Regions from separate parts of the Senegalia massiliensis genome, predicted to be linked through region 2. Evidence: predicted binding sites of a transcription regulator. Region 2 holds the regulator's gene; the other holds the start of a gene.

Region 1 (4,980 bases), on a different contig from region 2:
GAAAGAATTTCATTTTCTATACCTTGACTTGATTTGTTGTTATCAATCATAGCATTCATATATTCATTACCTACAACAAGTTGTCCTTGTACTGCTGAGTAAGTTACACCAACTACTGGTACTCCCCTCATACCAACTTGTTCAATATGACTTGCAAAGTCAACATGGTTATTTCCAAATCCTTCTGTAGTTATAATTGCTCCATCTAAATCCATTGCTTCTATAGTCATACCTAAAAATTTAGATACATAGAATTTTTCTGAATTAGCTTGAGGAGATCCTACAAATATTACTCCAGCCAAATCAATTTCATCGTCATTCATTGCTTCAAGTACTAGGGGCTCTCTGAAGTAATGTCTTGAAGTTTCCTTAGATGCTGGTCCTATACAAGTTAAAGCGTGAATACAACCATCTAATACTTGAAGAGGTGAAGTAACTACCGGAACGTTGCCAAGGTCAACATTTGCTTTAGCACCTATTGTTCCAACGGGCTCAGTAGGCATAATGTAATTATCATGCATAGCACCTTGTCCCATTATTTCTTTAATAATAACTACTTTCTTTCTCCCAGATTTACGCCTTTGAACGAATTCTTCCCTATCTACTACTAAACTTTCATTAGCATTTTTTAATGACTCTCTTATTTCTTGAGTTATAACGTCAGTAGCACGGTGAGCAGCCATAGGTCCTGGTCTTTCCATACCTCTTCCTGATTTTATTGTAACTTCAGTTTTTATGAATATTTCGCCTTTTTCAGGAGATCCTGGTCTTCCCCACATAATATTTCTATCTAAAGCACCTTCTGATGAACCAAATTCTCCAATTTGTACTCCATCTTCATCAGTACCAGTTACTACAACTACAACTCCATCTAATATTCTAGTAACACCTTCTCCAATTTCTCCTTCTTCCTTAGTAGCTATTGGTTGGATATCCATTATAGTTTCACTATATTCACCATACCTATCTGGAGTTATAATTTCTAATTTTATATCTATAACTAATTCCTCACTGTCTAAAGCATCCTTTAATACATCATCTCTTATATAGAGCGTAGTTCCATCTATTCTTGTTTCTCTTCCTAAATCAACTTTTTCTATTTTAAAATGCTTCCTTACAAGTTTTCTTAGGATTTTTTCGCTTTGTTCTTCCTTTTCTTCCTGTTCTTCTCTCTTTTCTACTTCAGAAGTAGTAATATTAGAATTAGATACTTGATTTGTTCCTTCTGTTAAATTTCCTGCTATTGATAAAGGAATTTCAAGGTTTATATCCCTACCTTCACCTATGTGAATTTTTACAGTTCCTCCAGAGAATTGTTTTACGGGATTTACTTCCTTAACAGGTTCAATTGATTTCATTTCTTTGTTTTCTTGTTTCTTAACCTCTTCTTCCTCAACTTCTTCTTTTCCATCCATTGAAATAACTCCCTCTAATAAATCTTTTGTTAATGGAGTTAAAGCATCAACAGTTTCTTTTAATTTAGTACCTAAAACTTCTCCAATTTTTAAACTATTATCTGGAATTTCTAATAAACCTGAATCTTCTAAATCTGGAATCAAACTAGGATCTTCTAAATTGGAAGGTTCAATTATAGTTCCAGCTTCAAATCTGCAACAAGTTATTGCTAAATCATTGGCATGTTCTTGTGCAGTCTCTTTAGTAATTGACATTTAAACACCCTTTCTTTTACAATCATACCTATATAATGCTTTTATTACTTAATAGTTCTTCTATACAATTTATGTCCTGTTGCCCTTAAAACATGATCTGTGCTATGATACACTCGAACTCCTAACCTAGGAGCTACTTTCATTATAGTGTTAGTTCAGTCCTCACAGCTTCCAGTAATTATAGCTTCTGCACCTTGTTTCTTTAAATATAATACTTTTTCTGCTTGTCCTGGGCATATTCCTGGTAAATCACATCTATATCTACCATTTATTTCAACCATTCTATTACATTTAGTAGAAGCAATAATTTTACCATTCATACCTTCAACTATTTCAGAAAGTCTATCAAGTTGAGCTCCACACTCACATTCTATGACACCTATTTTTCTTTTTTCTTCTGGGAAAGGCATTGCCACTAACATTCCACCTAAAACCTTAGTTATAGGTGAATTTTCTTCCCCACGTTTACCTGTAAATGGTCCACCAATAACTATTTCTCCTTCAGGTTTAATGTATCCACCGTATTGGTTAATATAGTGAATTACTGGCATTCCTATAGGTACATCTAATATCGCTTTACCACCTATAGCATTTTTAACCCTACCACCTACTGTTATATCTTTAGTTATAACAGGTTTTCTATCTTCTATAGCATGAACAACATTTTTTAATGTTTCAATGTTTGTTACTATTGCATTAATTGCTAAAGGTAGTTTTCCAGGCTGCAATTCCACTCCTAATAATTCTCTTATTATAACTCTCTCATCCCCTGCAGGATACATATCAGGTAAATGCTTTATTTCAATGTTTCTTTCATTTTTGCAAACGTTTGCTATTGCAATAAGTGCTTTTTTATTTTTAGGCTTAATTGCAATATATCCCTTAGATGCATTAGATATTTCCATTGCATATTTTATTCCTCTAATTAATAATTCAGGATCTTCTTCAATCACCTTAATGTTATGCTTCAAGTCAGGTTCACATTCAGCAGCATTTGCAATAACAAATCCCCCTTCTAAATCTACATTGAATTTAATATGAGATGGGAACCCTGCTCCTCCTGCACCTACAATACCTGCTTCCTTAATTGCTTCAATATTACTATCTGTCATTTTGATTTTCACATATTCTTCAGGTTGATTTTTATCTGCATCTATTACTATACTTTCATTTGTTATTTTTATAACTTTACCATATACACTGGAATGTATATTTGCTCCTAAACCGTTAGGTTTAGCTATTAATTGACCTTTTTTTAATTTCTGACCCTCTTCAACTATCGGATTACATGGTGCTCCAACATGTTGTCTTAATAGTATTTCTATATTCATTTTGTCACCCCCTTACAATTTAAATACTGTTAAACTATTAACTTATATTTGTTTTTTATACTACACTCTTTAATATTTGCAAAACACATGCCAAAATTCACAAATAAAAAACAAAGTATAAATGGCTTGTTTTAGTGTTTTTCGGCAGGGATTTTTTAGGTTAATAAAAAACAAATTTTAATATTGTCAATTAACTGACTAATCTAAAAATAATTTCTCTTCTTTCTTTACCTAAATACTAGTATTTAATATGCATATATAAAAATAGTCAATTTTTAGACATATGTCTAAAAATTGACTATTTCATAGCTATCTAATTTATAGTGCAATGTACTTCTTGGAATATTTAATAATTTTGCTGCCTTTGCCTTATTTCCCTTTGTATTTTTCAAAGCTTCTATTATTATTTTTTTTTCTAAATTAGATATAGATTTATTTAAATCAAATGTACTTTCAGTTTTTATAAAATCATGTTCCTTTTCCTTTACAAATTTTAAGATATGTGATGGTAACCTATCTTTATTTATTACATTATCTGTACATAATACTAAAGTATGTTCAACTACATTTCTTAATTCTCTAATATTTCCATTCCAGTTATATTTCTTAAAAATATCTAAAACTTCAGGGGATATTTTTGGAACATCTCTATTATTTTTTTCAGCTAATTCATTTAAAAAATGATAAGTTAAAAGTACAATATCATTTTCCCTTTCTCTTAAAGGAGGTAACTTAATTTCTATTACATTTAATCTATAAAAAAGATCTTTTCTAAACTTACCTTCATCTACCATTTCAGCTAAATTTGCATTTGTTGCAGAAATTATCCTCACCTTAGAATTAATAACCTCAGTACCTCCAACTCTAGTAAATGTATTATCCTGAAGTACTCTTAAAAGTTTTGCCTGCATATATAATGGGAGTTCTGCTATTTCATCTAAAAATAAAGTTCCATTATTAGCCAATTCAAAAAATCCTACTTTTCCCTTTTTATTAGCTCCAGTAAATGCACCTTCATCATATCCAAAAAACTCCGATTCAAATAATTCATTAGGTATGGCACTACAGTTTACAGGTATAAATGATCCTTTACCCCCACTATAATCATGTATATTTTTAGCAAATAATTCTTTACCAGTACCACTTTCACCACTAATTAATACAGATATATCACTTTTTGAAACTTGCTTTGCAATTTTAATTTTTTCTATTATCTTAGTACTTCTCCCAATTATATTATCAAAGTAATTATTTTTTAATTTCTTAAATTCTCCTTCTAAAAACTTTAAATTACTATTAGCTTTTTCTAACTTCTTTGATAAACTAGTAACCTCAGTAACATCTCTGTCTGTAGTTAAAACTCCTTCAAATTTCCCATTTATATATATAGGTAAAGCATTTATAATTACTTTATAATTTTTTTTAGGTGAATGATAAACATTAGTTATTCTTTCTTTACTTTCTAATACTTTTGAATTTATAGAATCTGGAAAAAAATCTTTTATATTTTTACCCACTATATCTTTTTGGGGTATATCATATAATTCTGCTGCATTTTTATTCCAAATAATCACTTTTCCTTTTGTATCTATTAAACATAATGCTTCATGTATACTTTCTACTATATGATTCAATGTTTTACTTATTCTTTCTAAATCCATATAAAAGTAGTCTCTTATTTCCGCTTGTCTTATTACTCCTATTAAATTTCCTTTTTCTAATACAGGTAATCTACCAATGTTATTTTCAATCATAATACTTCGACATTGGTATAATGTCTTATTTTTATCCACACTAATCATATTAGTTCTAATATATTTTTTAAGAAGTATTTCTTGATTTATTTCATCATAGATATTTGCCACATCTGATAATGTTATTACCCCCTTAACATTATGGTTTAAATCTTCTATAAATACATCTTGAATATTATTTTTTAGCATTAATTTTATCGCTTCATTTACTGTATTTCTAATATT
Region 2 (6,429 bases):
AGTGATTAAAATTAGTTTTTGTAGAACTTGTTTATAATATTCAACATGGTATATAATTAAATTAAATAATTTTGGAGGGATAATTTTGAAAAATGTAATTACATTGGGAGTAGAAACGTCTTGTGATGAAACTTCAATAGCTATAGTTAAAAATGGACGAGAAGTTTTAACTAATAGAATATCTTCACAAATAGATCTTCATAAAAAATTTGGAGGAGTAGTTCCAGAAGTTGCTTCCAGAAAACATATTGAAACAATAGATTATATATTAGATGATGCTTTAAATGAAGCAAAGTTATCATTAAATGATATAGATAATATAGCAGTAACATATGGACCTGGTCTTGTAGGAGCTCTCTTAGTTGGGCTATCATATGCTAAAGCACTTAGTTTTGCATTAGATAAACCTTTAATAGGAGTTAATCATATAGAAGGTCATATTAGTGCAAATTATATAGAATATCCAGATCTTAAACCACCTTTTGTATGTCTTATAGTATCAGGTGGACATTCACATTTAGTTTATATAAAAGATTATGGGAAATATGAAATATTAGGTCGAACTCGAGATGATGCTGCAGGTGAAGCATTTGATAAAATAGCAAGAGCTATGAATTTAGGTTATCCAGGTGGTCCAATCATTGATGATTTAGCAAAAAAAGGAAATGAAGATGCAATAGATTTTCCAAGAAGTTATTTAGAGGAAGACAGCTTTGATTTTAGTTTCAGTGGTCTTAAGTCAGCAGTATTAAATTATCTTAATAGCATGAAGCAAAAAGGTGAAGATATAGTTGTAGAAGATGTTTGTGCAAGCTTTCAAAATGCTGTAATAGAGGTATTAGTTGATAAAACAGTTAAATTAGCTAATATGAAAAACTCTAAAATAATAGCTATAGCTGGAGGAGTAGCATCAAATAGTGGACTTCGTGAATTAATGAAGAAAAAAGCTGGAGAATATAATATAGAGGTTAAATATCCATCAAGACTATTATGTACTGATAATGCAGCTATGATTGCATCAGCTGGATATTACAATTATATAAATAATAAGTATTCTGACCTTAGTTTAAATGCAGTTCCAAATTTAAAACTTGGAGATTAGGTATTATGTTAACTTAAAAATTGAATTTTGACGAAAAATATAATAACATGACTTTTCCACAATGTTTACAGTTTTATCTACAAATTCTGTGGATAATGTGGAAAAGAACTCTGAAATAGATATGTTCTAAAAAAAAATGTTGATAAGTTTGGGGATTATGTGTATAAAATGTGGACTATTTGTATATAATTTTTAATTTATACCTAATTATATATAAACATATATAATTAGTACGCATGTTTGGTAAACAATAATCTTTTTTTAATGATAAATTAAGACAAAATGCTACTTTCTATTAATCTGAAAGTAGCATTTCCCATTCATTATATAAATGTTCTAATTTTTCATTTATTATTTTACTTTGTTTTATATTTTCAGTACTTTTTTCAGGATCTGAATATATTTCAGGTAAACACATATCATATTCTAATTGAATTAATTGTTTTTCATAATCAGAAATTTGTTTTTCTATTTCTTTAACTTTCTTTTTTTTCTTTTTTTCATTACGTATTTTTTCTTTTTGCTTTTTTTGTTCATTTTTTAATTGAGTTTTTGTTTTAGTAGGTTTATTTTCTTCAACATCTATTATTTCATTCTTTTTTTCAATATAGTAATCATAATTTCCTAGGTATTCTTCTAAACCTTCATTAGTTAATTCAAGTATTTTGTCTGTTACTTTATTTAGAAAATATCTATCATGAGATATTACAAATAAAGTGCCTGTATAATCTATTAAAGCATCTTCTAATGATTCCTTTGAATCAATATCTAAATGATTTGTTGGCTCGTCCATAAGTAGGAAATTAGCTTTAGAAAGCATTAGTTTCATAAGAGATAATCTGCTTTTTTCTCCACCACTAAGTGTAGATATTTCTTTGAATATATCATCACCAGTAAATAAAAATCTAGCTAAAATACTTCTAATAGTATAATGATCAAAGGATGGATTTTCATCCCAAATTTCATCTACTATTGTTTTATTATTATTTAAGTTTGTTTGTTCTTGGTCATAATATGCTGCATTTACTTTGTGACCAATATTTACTTTGCCACTATCTGCTTCTATGGTTTTTAATATTATATTGAAAAGTGTTGTTTTACCAACACCATTTGGTCCTATTAATCCTACTTTTTCTTCTCTATATATATTAAATGAAACATTTCCAAATAATTTATTTTCTCCAAAGGATTTTGATATTTCTTCTACTTTTAAAACATCATCGCCACTTTTTATTTTAGGATCAAATTTTATTTTGGAACGACCATCAATAGATTTAGGCTTATCTAAAACATTTATTTTATCAAGCATTTTTTGTCTGCTTTTAGATTGTCTAATGGCTCTTTTACCACCTAATGCAAGTTTTCTTATTTTTTCTTTTTCATCTTTTATTTCTTTTCTTTGATTTTCATAATCTTTAGTTTTTAGTTCTATTATTTTTTTTCTCTTTTTCATGAATGTACTATAATTACCATTATATATTTGAAGTTTTCTATTTTCTAATTCAAATATTTTAGTAACAGTAGAATCTAGAAAATATCTGTCATGAGAGATTATAATTGCAGCTCCATTATATTCTTTTATATATTTTTCTAACCAATTTATTGCATCAATATCTAGGTGATTAGTAGGCTCATCTAATAATAATAAATTTGGTTTTTTAAGTAATAGCTTTGCAAGTAGAACTCTTGATTTTTGACCACCACTTAAGTTATTTATGGGTTTGTAGAATTCTTCTTCTGAAAAACCAAGTCCCTTTAATACACCTTTAATTTCACTACTATATGCATATCCATTTTTTTCATTAAATTCTTCTGATAATCTAGAATATTTATTCATAAGTTTATCCATTTGTTCTAAGTTATCACATTTACTTTTTTCACTTATTTCTATTTCTAATTTTCTTATACTTTTTTCTAAATCAATAATATTTTTAAATTCTTCTAAAGCTTCATCATATACTGTTTTTTCACTTTCAAACAATGTATTTTGTTTTAAATAACCTAATTTAGTTTCATTTGCAATATATATTTCTCCACTATCCATAGAAATTTCATCTATTAGTATTTTAAAAAGTGTAGATTTTCCAGCACCATTTAATCCTACTAATCCTACTTTTTCTTTTTCATTTATTGCAAAAGATATACTTTCTAAAATTGGCTCTCCAATATAAGATTTATTTATATTATTGCATGATAAAATTATCATTTTTTTCACTCCTTATTTCTTATCCTATTATATATGATATTTTTTTTTTAGTACAGTTTTTAAAAATAGATATAATTGGGTATAGTATTAAGAATGGTAGATAACCTTTGATAATTATATAAAAATCTAGTATAATAATCTTAGTGCAAAATTTGACACATGCTGATATTATGTTATATAATTAACATATTTATAAATTTGAATGAATGAGAGGGATTAGAAATGAAAAATAAAAATGTTTCTATGGCTGTAATAAGAAGACTGCCGAAATATTATAGATATTTGTCTGAACTTCTAGAAAATGATATTAAAAGGATTTCATCAAAGGAGCTAAGTAAACTTACAGATTTTACTGCTTCTCAGATAAGACAAGATTTAAATAATTTTGGTGGGTTTGGACAACAAGGTTATGGTTATAATGTAGAAGATCTACAAAGAGAATTAGGGAAAATTTTAGGATTAGATAAAACATATCGTGCTGTACTAATAGGAGCAGGTAATTTAGGTCAAGCAATTGCAAATTACAGAGGGTTTTCAGATTCAGGATTTGAAATTTTAGGTATATTTGATAAAAATCCTAAAGTAACAGGAAAAAAATTAAGAGATGTAGAAGTTAAGGCTATGGAAGATATGGGTGATTTTATAAAAGAGAATGATATTGAAATAGGTATTATATGTACACCTAAAGAAGGTAGTCAAGAAATAGCTGATACTTTAGTAGAAAGTGGAGTTACAGGTATTTGGAACTTTGCTCCAGCAGATCTAAAAGTACCAGAAAACATAACAGTTGAAGATGTACATTTAAATGAGAGTTTATTTACATTATCTTATCTTTTAAAAGAGAAAAAATAAAGGCCGTCTTATAGATGGCCTTTTCTAATATGGAGGAAATTATGAGAGTAAATGATGTAATGACTAGAAATCCTATAACTATAAATCAAGATAAACAAATAATATATGCTACAAAATTAATGTATGATAATAAGATAGACTCTTTACCTGTATTAGATTCTAAAGGAGAACTTATAGGGATTTTTCAAAAAGAAAACTTGTATTATGCTATATCGAATAATATAGATTTAAATAGTGAAATTAAAGATATAATGAATAAGGACATCAAATGGATTTATCCAGATCAGGACACAGATAAAATATTAGATATGAATATGGGTAGGAATTTAGTATTAGATAAAGAAAATAATTTAGTAGGAGTTTTGACAAATACTGATTTATTAAAAGCATATTATAATACAAACAATGTAATTAATAGGAAGTTAGATACAGAAAAAAACTTAACTGGAACATTAAAGACCATATTAAACAATGCATATGATGGAATAGTTGTAATTGATAAAAGTAGAAAAATAACTATGATAAATCAGTCTTATGCAAAATTTTTGAATGTGGATAAAGATGATGTAATAGGAAAAGATGTTACAAATGTAATAGAAAATACAAGACTTCATGTAATACTTGATACAGGCGAATCAGAAATTGGAGAAATACAAAAAATAGGTTCAAGAAATATTGTAGCTATGAGAATACCAATTGTTGAAGATGGTAAAGTGGTTGGTGCTATAGGAAAAATCATGTTTAGAGACATACAACAGGTAAATTCACTTGCTAACAAGTTAAATGTTATTAAAAATGAACTTAAATATTATAAAAAAGAACTTATAAAAGAAAGAAGAGCTAAATATTCATTTGAAAATATTCCATCAAATAGTGATATTATGAATAAAGTAAAGTTACTTGCACAAAAATCTTCAAAAAGTAACTCTACAATACTTGTAGTAGGTGAGAGTGGAACAGGTAAAGAGTTATTTGCCCATTCTATTCATAATGCAAGTCCAAGAAAATTAAAACCATTTGTAAAAATGAATTGTGCTGCAATACCAGAGGATTTATTAGAATCAGAGTTATTTGGATATGAAGAAGGAGCTTTCACTGGTTCAAAAAAAGGTGGTAAAATAGGAAAATTTAAATTAGCTGATGGAGGTACTATTTTCTTAGATGAAATAGGAGATATGCCATTAAATATGCAAGCTAAGATACTTAGAGTTTTACAAGAAAAAGAATTGGAACCAATTGGTTCTAATAAGACACATCCAATTGATGTAAGGGTTATATCTGCTACGAATAAAGATTTAAGCAGTATGATTAGAAAAGGCGAATTTAGAGAAGATTTATATTATAGATTAAATGTTATAAAACTTAATATTCCTCCTTTAAGAGAAAGAAAAGAAGATTTAGATATTTTAATAGATATATTGTTAGAAAAACATAAAGGTGATGTAGGTAAATATATTAAGGGAATATCTGATGGGGCTAGGAATGTTTTAAAGACATATCATTGGCCTGGTAATGTAAGACAACTTGAAAATGTACTTGAAAGAGCTATAAATATTGTTGAGTCAGGATGTGAGATAGATATTCCTCATTTACCTGAATATATAAGAGGTAAAAATAATAATAATGAAGAAAGTAGTTTTTCATTAAAAAAAGCAGTAGAAATTACTGAGAGAAATACAATAATAAATGCCCTTGAACTTACAAGTGGAAATAGGGTACATGCAGCAAAGATACTAAATATTAGTAGGTCTTCATTATATGAAAAAATGGATAAATATAAGATAGAATAAAAGCTTAGGGAAACCTAAGTTTTTATTATGTCTTGATTTCCATACAGTGTATAAAATTTAACACACATCATCTTTGTCTTGTAATTAACAATAGTATTAGGGGTTTTTATTTTGAGTGTATAAGAAACAACACAGAATTAGTTATATAATTAACAATAAAATATAGTTATTATTTTTCAAGAAAAATTATATAACATAGTAATTTAAGCATTTAAATATAAAAAATGATAATTTTTTATCTATTGGCACGTATTATGCATTATAAATAGACGAAACGAAAAAGTAAATAATTGTTTTGTATATTTAAGGAGGGTAAAAAAATGAATTTCAGTCTAAATGACGAGCAAAAAATGATTAGAAAAGTCATGGAAGAGTTTTCTGAAAAAGAAGTTAAACCTATTGCAGCAGAAATAGATGAAACTGAAAGATATCCAAAAGAAACAGTTGAAAAAATGGTGAAAGCCAAAATGATGGGAATA

The links. The regulator Rex, encoded in region 2, represses fermentation and respiration genes when NADH is low (regulators of the CRP and FNR family bind a similar motif). The targets are predictions, from matches to a motif close to ATTGTTAANNNNTTAACAAT.
Region 1: a site for Rex is predicted at 3,184-3,203, ahead of prdC (proline reductase-associated electron transfer protein PrdC). Genes of this name have one in related genera too.

Annotation. Positions count from the first base shown of each region.
Region 1 covers NZ_QXXA01000010.1:137,140-142,119, reverse strand. Annotated here, with positions in the region: gene prdA (D-proline reductase (dithiol) proprotein PrdA) at 1-1,670, opposite strand, end outside; gene prdC (proline reductase-associated electron transfer protein PrdC) at 1,715-3,001, opposite strand; gene prdR (sigma-54 dependent transcriptional regulator PrdR) at 3,289-4,980, opposite strand, start outside.
Region 2 covers NZ_QXXA01000011.1:97,750-104,178, reverse strand. Annotated here, with positions in the region: gene tsaD (tRNA (adenosine(37)-N6)-threonylcarbamoyltransferase complex transferase subunit TsaD) at 83-1,102, shown strand; gene D3Z33_RS10850 (ABC-F family ATP-binding cassette domain-containing protein) at 1,398-3,308, opposite strand; gene D3Z33_RS10845 (redox-sensing transcriptional repressor Rex) at 3,531-4,160, shown strand; gene D3Z33_RS10840 (sigma 54-interacting transcriptional regulator) at 4,202-5,950, shown strand; gene D3Z33_RS10835 (acyl-CoA dehydrogenase) at 6,271-6,429, shown strand, end outside.